Regions from separate parts of the Roseibium sp. SCP14 genome, predicted to be linked through region 2. Evidence: riboswitches for the same ligand, from Rfam matches in the RefSeq annotation. Region 2 holds a riboswitch; the other holds the start of a gene.
The links. Region 2 has a riboswitch for thiamine pyrophosphate ahead of thiC (phosphomethylpyrimidine synthase ThiC). Riboswitches for the same ligand answer to the same signal wherever they lie in the genome.
Positions count from the first base shown of each region.

Region 1: another riboswitch for thiamine pyrophosphate. It lies ahead of ABLQ08_RS11545 (ABC transporter permease); the one in region 2 lies ahead of thiC (phosphomethylpyrimidine synthase ThiC).

Region 1 is NZ_JBDZYH010000002.1:935,370-943,143, reverse strand. It holds gene ABLQ08_RS11560 (MFS transporter) at 51-1,322, shown strand; gene ABLQ08_RS11555 (adenylosuccinate synthase) at 1,522-2,814, shown strand; gene ABLQ08_RS11550 (hypothetical protein) at 3,074-4,819, shown strand; TPP riboswitch at 4,896-5,002, shown strand; gene ABLQ08_RS11545 (ABC transporter permease) at 5,150-5,905, shown strand; gene ABLQ08_RS11540 (ABC transporter substrate-binding protein) at 5,928-6,869, shown strand; gene ABLQ08_RS11535 (CHASE2 domain-containing protein) at 6,901-7,774, opposite strand, start outside.
Region 2 is NZ_JBDZYH010000001.1:2,703-10,476, reverse strand. It holds gene ABLQ08_RS00045 (L,D-transpeptidase) at 69-662, opposite strand; gene thiC (phosphomethylpyrimidine synthase ThiC) at 1,068-2,864, opposite strand; TPP riboswitch at 2,957-3,077, opposite strand; gene ABLQ08_RS00035 (fumarate hydratase) at 3,198-4,835, opposite strand; gene ABLQ08_RS00030 (YceI family protein) at 4,981-5,538, opposite strand; gene ABLQ08_RS00025 (cytochrome b) at 5,563-6,147, opposite strand; gene ABLQ08_RS00020 (YceI family protein) at 6,202-6,786, opposite strand; gene ABLQ08_RS00015 (glycerophosphodiester phosphodiesterase family protein) at 7,225-7,774, shown strand, end outside.

The DNA.
Region 1 (7,774 bases), on a different contig from region 2:
AAGGGTAAGGGATTTAAAGTCGTATCCGGCTGTCCGGAAAGAAAGCCTCCATGTCTGAAACTGGTCAATCCGTACAAAGCAGGTCCCTGACCGCGCGTCTTTCTCCATTGCTGATCACGGCCGCCTGCCTGCTTGGGGCAAATGGTCTTGCCATGACCATGATTGCGGTTCGCGCAAGAGCGGAAGGACTGCCGGATGCAAGCATTGGTCTGCTCGGATCGCTCTACTTTGCCGGTCTGATCGCCGGTGTCGTTTTGACGCCGTTTCTGATCGCGAGGGCTGGTCATATCCGGGTATTTGCCGCACTGGCTTCCATCAGTGCGATCGCAATCATGGCGATTGCGTTCACGCCGGCGGGCTGGCCTTGGATGGTTGCCAGATTTGTGAGCGGTGTCGGATCCTGCGGCACGGTCATGGTGCTGGAAAGCTGGCTGAACTCTATTGCATCAAATACGTCGCGCGGACGCATTCTGTCCGTCTACAGGATCGTGGACCTGGCGGCCGTCATGGGCGGTCAGTTCATGTTGCCGGCTTTCGGAGCATCCGGGTCGGATATTCTGATGGTGCTTGCCGTCCTGTTCTGCTTTGCAGTCGTGCCGATCTCCCTGGCCCGCGAAGGGAACCCTTCAATACCCCAGGCGAAGGTCATCAATCCGATGATGCTCTGGCGGGTTTCACCGGTGGCCATGGTCGGAATTTTCACCATCGGGCTTACCAATGGCGCATTCCGCATGGTTGGTCCAATCTATGCCGAATCCATCGGGCTCGGATTGGAAACGGTGGCGGCCTTCATCGCGATCTGGGTGCTTGCAGGTGCGATTTTTCAGTATCCGGCGGGATGGATTTCCGACAGGCTGGACCGCCGCCTTGTTCTGATCGGTTTTACCGTTGGTGCCGGGCTGGCCTGTCTCTTCATTGCCCGGTCGATGACCCAGTCTGAATTGTTTCTCGGTGTCTTCCTGTTCGGCGGTTTTGCCCTGCCGCTTTATTCACTCTCGGCTGCGCATGCCAACGATCATGCCGAACCCGGACAGTTTGTCGATGTTGCCGCCGGCTTGATGCTGGCATTCGGGAGCGGCGCAATGATCGGCCCATTCATCGCGTCCCTGTTGATGGGGATCTTCGGGCCCGCGGCATTTTTCGTCTACACCGCAACGCTTCATCTGGCTCTGGTCCTGTTCATCATCGTTCGCATGTCGCGCCGTGAGGCCGTTCCGGCCGATCAGCGCCGCCGTTTTGTCTGGCTGTTGCGCACGTCTCCGATGATTTACAGGCTCGCGCGCGGAGAAAAGACGGGCGATGAGGGGCCGTCGCCCAAATAACGCCCAATACAGAAGTATAAAGCTCCTTAAAAAAGTGCGTTAAGGGGCCATTAATTCCCCGCGGAGACTCGCAAGCACAGGGAAACCTGTCTATAGTCCGCGCCGTTTGCCCCGGTCAGGTTGCCGGGGCTTGTCGTGTTAGCACCCGGGGCCAGGCCATAGGGTGCGGGAAAGCTGCTTTCAGGAGAGCAAAGACTAGATGGCGAATGTGGTAGTTGTCGGTTCGCAGTGGGGTGACGAAGGCAAAGGCAAGATTGTCGACTGGTTGTCGGAACAAGCCGATGTCATCGTAAGGTTCCAGGGCGGACACAACGCTGGACATACGCTGGTAATTGACGGCATCAGCTATAAGCTTTCTCTCCTGCCGTCAGGCGTTGCGCGTGAGGGCAAGTTGTCTGTTATCGGCAACGGCGTCGTGCTGGATCCGCATGCTCTGGCCGAAGAGGTCGAGCGTCTCGGAAATCAGGGCGTTGTCGTTACACCGGAAACGCTGCGCGTTGCGGAAAACGCCACGCTCATTCTGTCCTTGCACCGCGAACTCGATGCATTGCGCGAAAATTCCAATACGGGTACGCGCATAGGAACCACCAAGCGCGGGATCGGTCCGGCTTACGAAGACAAGGTCGGCCGGCGCGCCATCCGGCTTATGGATCTGAAGAACCTGACCACCCTGCCGGCAAAGATCGACCGTCTGCTGACGCATCACAACGCGCTGCGCCGTGGTCTGGGTCAGGAAGAAATTTCGGCACAGGCGATCTATGACGAGCTCGCGAGTGTTGCCGACAAGGTTCTGCCTTATATGGACAAGGTCTGGTATCTGCTGGACGATATGCGCCGTCAGGGCAAGCGGATCCTGTTCGAAGGTGCCCAGGGCGCTCTTCTGGATATCGACCACGGTACCTATCCGTTCGTGACGTCTTCCAATACGGTTGCAGGTCAGGCCGCAACAGGCTGTGGCCTTGGCCCGGGTTCCGTCGACTATGTGCTCGGCATCACCAAGGCCTACACCACCCGCGTTGGAGAAGGACCGTTCCCGACCGAACAGGAAAACGAGGTCGGTGAATTCCTGGGAACGCGCGGTCATGAATTCGGAACCGTGACAGGCCGCCGCCGCCGCTGCGGCTGGTTCGACGCTGTTCTTGTTCGCCAGACTGTCTGCACGTCCGGCATCAACGGCATCGCCCTGACGAAGCTTGATGTTCTGGACGGTCTTGATGAAATCAAGATCTGCATCGGATACGAGCTGGACGGTGAACGTATCGACTACCTGCCGGCCTCTCAGGGGGCGCAGGAACGGGTTGTTCCGATTTATGAATCTCTGCCAGGCTGGAAGGAGTCCACCGAAGGGGCGCGGACATGGGCTGACCTCCCGGCACAGGCGATCAAGTATGTGCGTCACGTCGAAGAACTGATCGGTGCACCGGTTGCATTGTTGTCGACCAGCCCGGAGCGGGACGACACAATTCTTGTGCAGAATCCTTTCCAGGATTGAGATCTGCCGCTTAAAGGTCTCAAATTGTGAAACAGCTGGGCGCGTTGCGAATCACAATGCGCCCACCGGGATTCGGAATCACACATTTGCGTGTTGATTGAAGAATCCATGTTAGGAAAACACTACTGTTAGGGTCGGTGTCGGCCAGGCATTTTTGAAGAATTGGCATTGGCCTGAAAAAACTTGCTATAAGCTTGAGAACGTTTTGAAATCTTGGGCCAGCAAATGAGATCCCAGCAGTTGGCCGGTAGGCAGGAAGATGGCTGATTACTATTCTATTCTGAAGAAAACGATCGCGTCCTTGCCCGAAAGCAACGGTGCTGCCCGCAGAAGCGTGTACAGCCGGGCACGAAACGCCATTGTCAATCAGCTCAAAGCCTATGAGCCGCCGCTGTCACCTTCGGAAATCACAGCGGAACAGCTGCGTCTGGAAGAGGCAATCCGGAAGGTCGAGGCAGAGGCTGCCCGTGAAAGCCTTGGACTAAGCCCCGCTGCGCCTACGGTGGAACCACCGGCGCCGCAAGCTCCCGAGCCTCAAGTCACTGACACTGAGCCCGAGGAACAGCCGGAAGAACCACAGGAAGAACCTGTCCAGGTTCAGGAGCCTGCTCCGGCCACGCAAGAAGGTGTTGCGGAAGAAGAAAACGTACCTTCACCGCTCAAGGAAACGCTTTCGGAAGCCGAGACGCTAGGAACCGCGGCGAATATGGCTGTCCAGAACGCCAAGGATGCAGCTGAACCTGTGGTGGAAAGCACGCCGGCAGATGATGGGCCGGCACGGCAAGAGCCCGTCTTCGAGCCACAGGCGCCTGATGACGATGGGATCTTCGAACCCGCTCCGGTAACTGACACGCCCGCCAAGCCCGAAGCTGAAGCCGAAACCGCAGCACCAAAGGCAAGTGAGGTGCCGGTTGAAAAGCCCGCACGAACCAAACGACAAAGGCCGAGCGCGTCTGATGCGCTGCGGGAAAAGTCTTCTTCAAACAGGACGTTGCCGATCGCGATCGCTGCCGTGATTGCGCTTCTGGTTGTTGGCGGCGGTGCCTATTTCTTCCTGTCTTCAGACGATCAACAAGCCGTTGTTCAGCCGGAAACGCAATCGGAACCGGAAGAAACGGCAATAGCATCCACCACTCCGGCTACGGATGAAACTCCGGCTGAAACGGCTGAGGCCGCTGACGATACAGCGAAAAACACCGACCGGCTGCTGGATGATGACGACCTCATCGCGCCGGATGCGCGAACAGTAACGACGACGACAATCAATCCGCAGGCTTTGCAGCCCGAACCGTCTCAGTCCGAGCCATCTCAGCCTGCGATTGTTTCGGGTGCCGACAATGGACCTGTTACGGCGACACCTGGTGCGGGAGTTGAGGCGCCTTCAGCTGTACCTGAAGGAAACCTCGCTGCGATTGCGCCGGAAGAAACGTCGCCAGGCGCTCCGGCGGCAGAGGCCGATAGCGGTGTCCAGCGCTCCATTCTCTATGAAGAAGGAGAAGAAGCTGGTGGTGCCGGCACAGCTGCTCAAGGAGCCGTTGTCTGGAACATCGAGGAAGAAACCAATCTCGACGGCAAGTCGCAGGCTGTCCTGAATGCGTCTATCGAGATCCCTGAAAGGGATGTGAAAGTCGATATCCGGATCAAGCCCAACGACGATACATCCTTGCCGGCAAGCCACCTTGTTGAAATCAGGTATGAGTTTCCGGAGAGCTTTGCCGCAGGCGATGTCGTGAATGTTCCCGGTCTGGTGATGAAGCCCACGGAAGAAGCCCGTGGAGATGCCCTGATCGGCGCTTCGGTGAAGGTTTCTCCCGGTTTCTTCTGGATCGCGCTTTCAAGTTTGCCGAACGAACAGGAACGAAATCTTGCGCTGCTGCGTGAACGCGGCTGGATCGATATTCCGATGCTTTATGAAAACGGCAAGCGCGGTATCCTGACTCTTGAAAAGGGAACCGCAGGCGCTGACGCGGTCGAAAAGGCGATTTCCGCCTGGCAGGCCGGCTAAGCGTCAGTCTTCGCTTCTGCACGATTATCAAGCAAAACTACAGCTTGCCTTTTTCGTTCAGGCAAGGCATGTTCCGCCTCGGTCCGAGGGGTGTTCCGGTTACCGGAACTGAGATGGCGTTGAGCCGAACCCTTAGAACCTGATCCGGGTCATGCCGGCGAAGGGACGGAATCCTTAGCCAATTCCCGGATCTCCATTGTCATTTTCGGCGTGTCCGAAGACGGGAGATCCTATGCTTTTTTGCCTGCTGCGGCAGCGGTTCCTGTATGTGCAGAACCTGCCTGCCGATCTGAATACCGCCGAAGCTCCGGCTCCGAACGGAGCGATGTCGTGAAGGCGTTTGTATCCACCATCGGCAGGTTTTTGCTTGGCGCGATTTCAGTGCTTGGTGTCTGGGCGCTGCTGGTTGCCGTTTTCCAGCCACCGACCTTCATGCTTCCCGGTCCGCTCGTGGTATTGCGGGCATTTCCGCAATATGCGGACTTCCTGCTGTACCACGCCGGCATTACCGCCTTGGAGACGGTGCTGGGCTTCTCTCTTGGCGTCTTGAGCGGCGCATTGCTGGCGATCTCCATCTGGCTGTTTCCGCTTGCTGGGCGTGTGGTGATGCCAACCATTCTCGTGACCCAGGCCCTGCCGGTCTTCGCCATTGCGCCTATTCTGGTGCTTTGGATGGGGTTCGGTTTGTCCTCCAAGATCGTAATGGCGATCCTGGTGATCTTTTTTACCGTAACCTCGACCGTATATGACGGCTTACGGCGGCTGGATACCGGTCTTGTGGACCTTGCCCGTCTTTACCGGGTACCGCGCCACCGTGAGCTGCTGCTGTTCCGACTTCCCGCCGCTTTGCCCGCATTTGCTTCCGGCATTCGCGTCGCTGCCGTTTTCGCGCCCATTGGCGCGGTGGTCGGTGAATGGGCGGGAGCAAAGGGCGGCCTTGCCTTCATCATGCTTCAAGCCAATGCCCGTGGGAACGCTGACCTGCTTTTCGCGGCTGTCATTCTGCTGGCCCTGATGGTGCTCGCGATGCGCTACGCCGTCGAATACTTCACCCGAATTCTTGTTCCCTGGCAGGTCGAAGACTGACTGCCGAACCCTGGAGGATTGAATGAAAAAGACACTCCTGTCCCTGACTGTCGCCGCGGGCCTCCTGGCCAGTGCTCCGGTTCAGGCTGCGGAAAAACTGACAGTTCTGCTGGACTGGTTCACCAACCCTGATCATGCTCCTGTCATTACCGCCCAGACCATGGGTTTCTTCGAGGCCGAGGGGCTCGAAGTTGAACTGATTGAACCCGCCGATCCGGCTATGCCGCCGAAACTAGTGGCTGCCGGTCAGGGTGATATCGCGATTTCCTACCAGCCGACGCTTCACGCCCACATCGAAGAGGGGCTGCCTGTCTCCCGTATCGGTACTCTGGTCGAAACGCCGCTCAACTCGCTCATCGTGCTGAAAGATGGGCCGATCAAGGAGTTGAAAGATCTGAAAGGCAAGACGGTCGGGTTTTCGGTCTCCGGCTTTGAAGATGCGATGCTTGGGCAGATGCTGCATTCGGTTGACCTGACTATGGATGACGTCGAGCTGATCAACGTCAACTTTGCGCTGTCGCCATCGCTCATGTCCGGACAGGTGGATGCGGTGATCGGTGCCTATCGCAACTTCGAACTGACCCAGATTGAAATTGAAGGCAAGGAAGGCAAGGCCTTCTACCCGGAAGAAAACGGCGTGCCGATTTTCGATGAGCTTATCTATGTCGTGAACAAGGACAAGATTGATGATCCTCGGTTCGTGAAATTCATGGCTGCCATCGAGGCGGCGACGATCTTCTTGACCAACCATCCGGACGAGGCCTGGAATGCGTTTATCGAGGCTTATCCGAACCTGAATGACGAGCTCAACAAGCGTGCCTGGGCTGATACGCTGCCGCGCTTTGCCAAACGGCCCTCAGCGCTCGACACGGGCCGCTACCAGCGGTTTGCAGAGTTCATGGCGGAAGCCGGGCTGATCAGCAAGGTTGTTCCGGTCGAAACCTACGCAGTTGAAATTCGCTGATACGTCGATCGCAACCAAGAAAGCGGCGCCGTCATTGTGCGGCGCTGTTTTCGTTTTGCGCTGCTTTCATATCGAACAGGATATCCTCGAAGCGCCCGTAGAAATCCATCAGGGACGGTGCCAGGATCTGCGCGGTCTCGAGTGCTTTTTCGGCATCCTCTAGCCGGCCTTCTTTCAATGCTGCCATCAAGCGCTCGTGCGTCGTTGCCAGCTCCTTGAATTCCTTCGAGTTTTTCAATGCCCTGTCACCGAGCAACGCATAGAGCTTTACCGGTTCGCTCTTGCCCTTGAGCGGAATTTCTCCCGCCTCCAGGAATGCAAAATCCGGCGCTTCGTTGCGGGTTTCCTCTGAGACAAGAAGTTCCGCGCCGATTGCCTTGCAGCTGGATTCGATACGTGAGGCGATGTTCACCGCGTCGCCGATGACCGAATAATTGAAGCGGCGCGCGGAACCCATGTTGCCGACGCAGACTTCGCCGCTGTTCAGGCCGATGCCGATCCTCACCAACTGCGTTTTGAGGTTTCTGGCCCTGAAGCCGAATGCATCCTTGTCATTCAGCTTGTCGACTACCTTCAGCATTGTCAGACCTGCCCGGCAGGCTCTGGCAGCATGATCGGGAACGGAGAGCGGGGCATTCCAGAACGCCATGATGCTGTCACCGATGTATTTGTCGATCGTTCCCCCTTCGACCTGGATCGAATCTGAGAGAGGCGACAGCAGAGTGTTCAGGAAACTGACAAGCTCTTCCGGTGTAAGTTGCTCGGAAATGGGAGTGAAACCGCGGATGTCCATGAACAGGATTGTCATCGGGCGAATTTCTCCGCCAAGCGTCAGCTGGTCGGGCGATTGTTCAAGTTGCGTCACCAGATCCGGCGACAGGTACTGGCCAAACGCCTGTCGGACA
Region 2 (7,774 bases):
TTTGACTTGCGGACGGCATTAAAAAAGCCGGGCCAAATTGCCCGGCTTTTGAATAATGAAATTTGAGATCAACGCGTTACGACGATCTTCGAACCGACTGAAACATTCTCATAAAGATGGATGATGTCTTCGTTGGCAAGGCGGATGCAGCCGGAAGAAACTTCCGAGCCGATCGTCCATGGTTCGATCGTGCCGTGAATGCGGTACAGGGTGGAGCCGATATAAAGGGCGCGAGCTCCCATCGGGTTGCGCGGGCCACCCGGCATGTAGGCAGGAAGAATACGGCCCTTCCTGCGCTCACGAGCGCGCATCTGTGCCGGAGGAGTCCAGCTCGGCCATTCCGCCTTGCGGGTAATGCGGTGCGTCCCGGCCCACTGGAAGCCGTCTTTGCCGACACCGACACCGTATTTCATCGCTTTTCCACCCGGCAGAACGTGGTAGAGACGACGCTCGGACGTGTTAACGACGATCGTGCCCGGCTTGTAAGGGCCGCTGTAGCGTACCTTTTTCCGCTTGATCGGCGATTTGCCGCCCGGATGGTATTTGGGTGTTACCCATGTGTTCGTGCTGTGGTCGAAGAAGCCGGCCCGCGCGGAAGCGTCGGCTGGAAGCATCAGCGCTCCGGCTATGACAGCAATCATTGCATATAAAAAAGTCTTCATCTTTTTTCCCCCATCAGCGCCCAGCCCACAAATGGCGCGCTTCAAATCGAAGGTTACGTTAGGAGAATGTCCTTGCCGCACTGTTAACAATCATGACCCAAAATGGGCGTGAAAGGAATCTCACGTTGATGTGAGTTCGCTTGAGGTCGTTCAAATCTGCTGAAATTGCAACGAAATTATGCTCGAGCAGTTCGTTGTCCTGACAAATCTCGTCAAACGTGCTGATATTAATACCGATGTTCCGGTTGAGTGTTGATTTTGAACCTATCAGCGGAATTTTTGAAATTCTCTGCAGAAAAATGTGCAAAGGAAGCCGCTTTGGGGGCTCTCGGACCAGCGCAGACTGTGTGATTCCGGACTGTGACGCCGGGGGCTGGAGAGTTCAGCCTCCGGCGGATGCCTTGGTCAGGTGTTCTGATCAGTGATCGGCATGTAAAGGTCTCCCCCCTCGCGATACTTCATTGCCATCTCGGCCATGCCTGTTTTCTGGGCCTCGGCGCGGATGTCGTGGCTGATCCGCATTGAACAGAATTTCGGTCCGCACATGGAGCAGAAATGCGCAACCTTGTGGGCTTCCTTCGGCAATGTCTGATCGTGAAAGTCACGTGCCGTGTCAGGGTCTAGGGACAGATTGAATTGGTCTTCCCACCGGAACTCGAACCGGGCGCGAGAAAGCGCATCATCGCGTGCCTGAGCACCGGGAAGACCCTTGGCTAGGTCGGCTGCGTGCGCGGCGATCTTGTATGTGATCACTCCGGTTTTGACATCGTCGCGATCAGGCAGGCCCAGGTGTTCCTTGGGAGTGACGTAGCACAGCATCGCACAACCGAACCAGCCGATCATTGCCGCGCCGATGCCGGACGTTATGTGGTCGTAGCCCGGCGCGATGTCCGTCGTGAGCGGTCCGAGCGTATAGAACGGCGCCTCGTCACAGCACTCCAGTTGCTTGTCCATGTTCTCCTTGATCTTGTGCATGGCGACGTGGCCTGGACCTTCAATCATGACCTGACAGTCCTTGTCCCAGGCGATCCTGGTGAGTTCACCCAGGGTTTCGAGCTCGGCGAACTGCGCCTTGTCATTCGCATCGGCGATGGAGCCGGGGCGAAGGCCGTCGCCGAGGCTGAAGGAGACGTCGTAAGTGCGGCAGATGTCGCAGATTTCGGCGAAATGCTCGTAGAGAAAGCTCTCCTTGTGGTGATGCAGGCACCACTTGGCCATGATCGAGCCGCCACGGCTGACAATTCCGGTCACCCGGTTCGCTGTCATCGGCACCATGTGAAGCCGCACGCCTGCGTGGATCGTGAAATAGTCGACACCTTGCTCTGCCTGTTCGATCAGGGTGTCGCGGAAGATTTCCCAGGTGAGGTCCTCGGCGACACCACCGACTTTTTCAAGCGCTTGGTAGATCGGGACGGTGCCGATCGGAACCGGTGAATTGCGAATGATCCATTCGCGGGTGTTGTGAATGTTTCTGCCCGTCGATAGGTCCATCACGGTGTCCGCACCCCAGCGGATTGCCCACACCATCTTGTCGACTTCTTCCGCCATGGAGGAGGTGACGGCAGACGTGCCCATGTTGGCGTTGACCTTCACCAGAAAATTCCGGCCGATGATCATCGGCTCGCTTTCCGGGTGATTGATGTTTGCCGGAATGATCGCGCGACCGGCGGCCACTTCGTCGCGCACAAATTCCGGTGTGACCAGGTCGGGAATGTTTGCGCCCCAGTCGTTTCCGTCCCGCCCGGTTGCCGCCTTGCGTTTCTGGTTTTCCCGGATGGCGATGTATTCCATTTCCGGGGTTACGATCCCGGCTCGGGCATAAGCGAGCTGGGTGACCGGGCGGCCATCCTTGGCGCGCAAGGGCTGCGAAGTGTTCGGAAACTCAGGCACGAGCCTTTCTGCCGATACGAAGCCGTTATCGGCGGGTTGAATGGTGCGGCCGTCATATTCCTCGACATCGCCTCGCTTCAAGATCCAGTCGCGGCGTGTTTTGGAAAGACCGGCGGCAATATCGATGGTCGCCTCCGGATCGGTGTAAGGGCCGGACGTGTCGTAAACCGTGACCGGCGGCTCTCCAGCGGTCGGATGCAGGCCGATCTCTCGCATCGGAACGCGGATATCGGAATGATATTGCCCGGAAACGTAAATCTTCCGGGAGGCCGGCAGACAGCCGGTGGTGATGTCAACTGAGGGAGTGGTCAAGGTTCTCTCCTAGCGCTGTTTGCTCAGAAAGACCCGTCGTCATGCTTTTGCAGGAAAGGGGAGCTGTTGACCATGAAAGGTCGACCGGAAAGCGGCCCGCTCTGAATGCTTCCTACGCCAGTATCACCTGGGTCAGGTTCAAAGGGTCGCTTCACTCCGCTCGCGCGATGTCCACCTCTCAGCCCCCTTAGCGGGGCTCCCCTGCAAGGCCGGAGCGTATTGGCTGAAGAACGATTCTGTCAATCACCTGATGCGGCGATCAATGAGTCCAGTCACGGCAAAAAAACAGGCAGCCGAATGGCTGCCTGCGTGTCTTGCGGATTTTGGAGGGGCTCAGCTCAGGTTGAGCTCCTTGAAGAAGTCGTTGCCCTTGTCATCGACCACGATGAAGGCCGGGAAGTCCTCGACCTCGATCCTCCAGACGGCTTCCATGCCCAGTTCCTCGAATTCGACCACTTCGACCTTCTTGATACAGTCCTGGGCAAGACGGGCGGCCGGGCCGCCGATGGAGCCGAGATAAAAGCCGCCATGAGCCTGACAGGCGCGGCGGACCTGCGCCGAGCGATTGCCTTTGGCCAGCATGACCATGGAGCCACCGGCTGCCTGGAACTGATCGACATAGGCATCCATTCGCCCAGCCGTTGTCGGTCCGAAGGAGCCGGACGGCATGCCTTCCGGTGTCTTGGCCGGTCCGGCATAGTAGACGGGATGATCCTTGATGTAATCGGGCAGTGGCTCTCCGGCTTCCAGGCGGTCACGCAGCTTGGAATGGGCCAGGTCGCGCGCCACGATCAGCGGACCGGACAAGGACAGGCGCGTCTTGATCGGATGCTTGGAGAGTTCTCCAAGGATTTCCGGCATAGGCTTGGTCAGGTCTATCTTCACCACATTGTCGGAAAGGTGATCGTCGGTCACTTCCGGAAGGTACTTTTCCGGATGCATCTCAAGCTGTTCCAGGAAGATCCCGTCCTTGGTGATCTTGCCGACAGCCTGACGATCGGCGGAACAGGAAACGGCAAGGCCGATCGGCAGCGAGGCTCCGTGGCGCGGTAGGCGAATGACACGCACATCGTGACAGAAATACTTGCCGCCGAACTGTGCGCCGACACCTGTTGCCTGTGTAAGCTTGTGTATTTCCTGTTCCAGCTCGGTATCGCGGAAGGCATGGCCGAGCTCGGATCCCTCCGTCGGAAGGTTGTCCAGGTACCGCGCGGATGCCAGTTTGGCAGTCTTCAGGTTCAGCTCGGCCGACGTGCCGCCGACAACGATGGCCAGGTGATAGGGCGGACAGGCCGCAGTGCCGAGCGTCAGGATCTTTTCCTTCAGGAATTCAACCAGCCGGTCATGGGTGAGCAGAGACGGTGTTCCCTGGAAGAGAAAAGTCTTGTTGGCCGAACCACCGCCCTTTGCCATGAACAGGAACTTGTAGGCGTCTTCGCCTTCCGCATAGAGCTCGATCTGCGCGGGCATGTTGTTCTTGGTGTTTTTTTCCTCGAACATGGAAAGCGGCGCAAGTTGGGAGTATCGGAGGTTTTTCCTGAAGTACGCATCGCGTGCACCTTCTCCGAGCGCCGCTTCATCCGACCCGTCAGTCCAGACACGGCGGCCCTTCTTGCCCATGATGATGGCTGTGCCGGTGTCCTGACACATGGGCAGGACGCCATGCGAGGCGATATTGGCGTTCTTGAGAAGATCGAATGCGACAAACTTGTCGTTCTCGGTTGCTTCCGGATCGTCCAGAATTTTCTTCAGTTGTTCCAGGTGGCCCGGACGCAGGTAGTGGTTGATGTCCTTGAAGGCTTCCTCGGCAAGCAGGCGCAACCCTTCCGGTTCCACCATCAGGACGTCTTCGCCGTTGAACTCTTCTGTTCTGACATAATCGGATGTCAGCTTGCGATACGTCGTTTCGTCTTGGCTTTGCGGGAAAAGAGCGCTGTGCTGATAGTCGGGAGGGGTGACGGGAGCGTTCATGGGACAGCTTTCCTGATCTGGCTTCTGCCGGTTCGAGCGCGAACCGGCTGCGCTGGAGCAATGAGTGGTGTTCTCATACGGCAAAAAGGCCACGGACGCCAAGTGCCGTGGCCTGCCCAATTGGTCGGACCCCAGGTTTGCCGGATTACCGCGTGGCGGTCAGATCCAGGGTAACTGTCACGATATCGCCCACCGTATCAGTGCCCACACCTGCACCGAGCTTGTAATCCAGGCGGTTGAGGATTGCCTTGCCTTCGGCCTTCGCCGTGTCGCCGTCAATCTGCAGCGTGAAATCCAGTTCCACCGGATGGGCAACGCCCTTGATGGTTACGGTGCCGCTGGCGCGGTAGCTGTTGCCTTCAACCAGCGAAACACTGTCAGCCTTGAATTCGGCGGCCGGGAACCCGTCTACATCGAACCATTCCTGGCCAGGCAGCGTGCCATCGAATTGCGGATTGCCGGTCGTGGCGCTTGCCGGATTGATTTCGGCGGAAATTTTCGCAGCTTCCGGTGCGTTCGGATCGAAGTCGATGTTCGCGGTCCAGGTGGCAAAGGTACCTGCAAGCGTGTTGCCTGCCTGATTGACCTCAAAACCAAGCGTGCTCTGCGCAGGGTCGACAGTCCAGGTTTCGGCGAACGCAGAATTGGAGAAAGTCGAAACGGCTAAAATGGGGAGTACAAATACTAGTTTTTTCAGAGCCATGTAGTGTTTTCCTAAAGCTATCTATCAGGTGTCGTTTTTTGCAGGTGCCGTGGATACCATGCGCTTCAGCGTGTCATCCCGGGCAATGAAATGATGCTTGAGCGCTGCCGCGACATGCACGACGATCAGCGCAATCAGAAGGTAGGCACCATACTGATGCAATAGTTTGAAGAAGCTCTCTGCCTGTTCCTTGGACCCCAGCATTTCGGGAACCGGCAGGTGAGGCACGGGTTGCACATTGAACAGAATTGTCGGAATGCCCCAGGGAGACGCTGAAACCATGAACCAACCGGTGATCGGCATCGCGAATATCAGTGCATAGAGACCGACGTGACCCAGATGTGCTCCGATTTTTTCCAGCGGGTGCATGCCCTCGGGCAGTTTTGGCGACGGATTGAACAGTCGCCAGACCAACCGCAGCACTCCGAGCGTCAAAACGACAAACCCGATGGACTTGTGCAGCTGGAACAACTGGAAAGTCGCAGGGTCGGTTTGCGGCAGCGTGGTCAGATAAAGACCGAATGCGAGCATGCCGATGATCAGGAGGGCCATCGTCCAATGGAAGAAGATGGCTATTTGCCCATACCCTGTCGATGTATTGCGCAGCATGTCTGTTCCCTGGAAAGGGGAAGCCGGTCGAAACCGGCTTCCGCAATGATCTCTTTAGTTGGTCTGAGCAGCGGTAAGCGCTTCTGCGTGGAAAGTCACGTTCACTTCATCGCTGACGTAGGGAACGTACTTGTCCATGCCGAAATCTGACCGTTTCAGGACGGTGGTGACGGCAAAACCGGCCGCTTCTTTTTTGGCCATTGGATGTTCACCCATCGCGGTCACCTGAACCTGCAACGTGACCGGCTTGGTGATGTCCCGAATGGTCATGTCGCCGGTAACTTCCAGCTGGTTCTCACCGGTTTGCTCAACCTTGGTGCTTTTGAAGGTTGCTTTCGGAAACTTTGCAGCGTCGAAGAAGTCTGCGCTCTTCAGGTGTGTGTCGCGATCCGCCCAGAAAGTGTCGAGGCTGTCGATGTCGATGCTGAACTCGATAGAGGAATTGGACGGCGTGTCCTTGTCGATCAGAAGGTTTCCTTCCCAGTCGCCGAAACGGCCATCCGTGGTGGAATACCCAAGGTGATTGTAGGTAAAGGACAAATTGGCGTGAGACTTGTCGAAATCATAAGCGACAGGTTCGGCAACGGCGGTTCCGGCCAGGAGAGACAATGCAAGCGCAGAAGCTGCAAAACGGATCATGATCAAACCTCTTTGACTGTTTCGGGAGCGTTCGCTCATGAACGCTGCCAGCCAGATATATGTAAAAAATACGCGAGCGCTATTTGACTGTCTGTTCGTGCAGGATGAACAATTCCACACTCGTCGCCACGGCCGGTTCTCACGCATTTCCGTCATTGAAGTCAGACATTTGCCTGTCCACCCTTAATGGGTGCACATTCCGTACCGGCCGAGGGTAAACTGAAGGCCGGGTAACTGAAGAATCAATTCCAGTTGAGTAGCTTACTTTTCTGCAGGTTGTTTTGTGGAGTGGCAAGGCGCTGAAATGTCGAAGAAAATTGTTGTGTCATCAATCCATCACCAATCGCGTGCATTTGTTTGAACAGTTTCCCTCAGGTCCCGGGCGCCCTCAGCCAAACATGACTCCAGGCATTGTCTGGAGATGAAGGAGAATCAATCGTGAAACAGGCAGTCATAGTGTGTCACCGGGGGGCGTGCCTTGCCGCGCCGGAAAACACACTGGCCGCACTTGAAAAGGCCATCGACCTTGGGGCGGATGTGGTCGAGTTCGACGTGAGGCCCTCAAAGGACGGCGTGCTCTACGTCATGCACGACGAGACCGTCGATCGAACGACGGACGGCACCGGACGGTTCGCCGATATGACATCCTCTGAGATAGACCGGCTTGATGCCGGCAGTTGGTTCGGCCCGGAATTTGCCGGGCAGAAGGTGCCGCGCTTCGACACTTTTCTGGACACATGCAAGGGCCGGATCGGAACCTATGTCGAGATCAAGGAGGGCGACCCGGGAGAGGTGCGGGACATGTTGGCCGTGCGCGGCATGTTGAACGACGCGTGGACCTTTTCATTCGACCAGTCCATCCGGGCAGAAGCGCGGGCAAAGGTGCCGGACCTAAAACGCATGGTTCTGTTCGCACATGTCGGATCGGTGGAACGCGCCGTTGCCCAGGAGGCGCATATTCTCGAATTTCACGAAGATTGCTTCGACG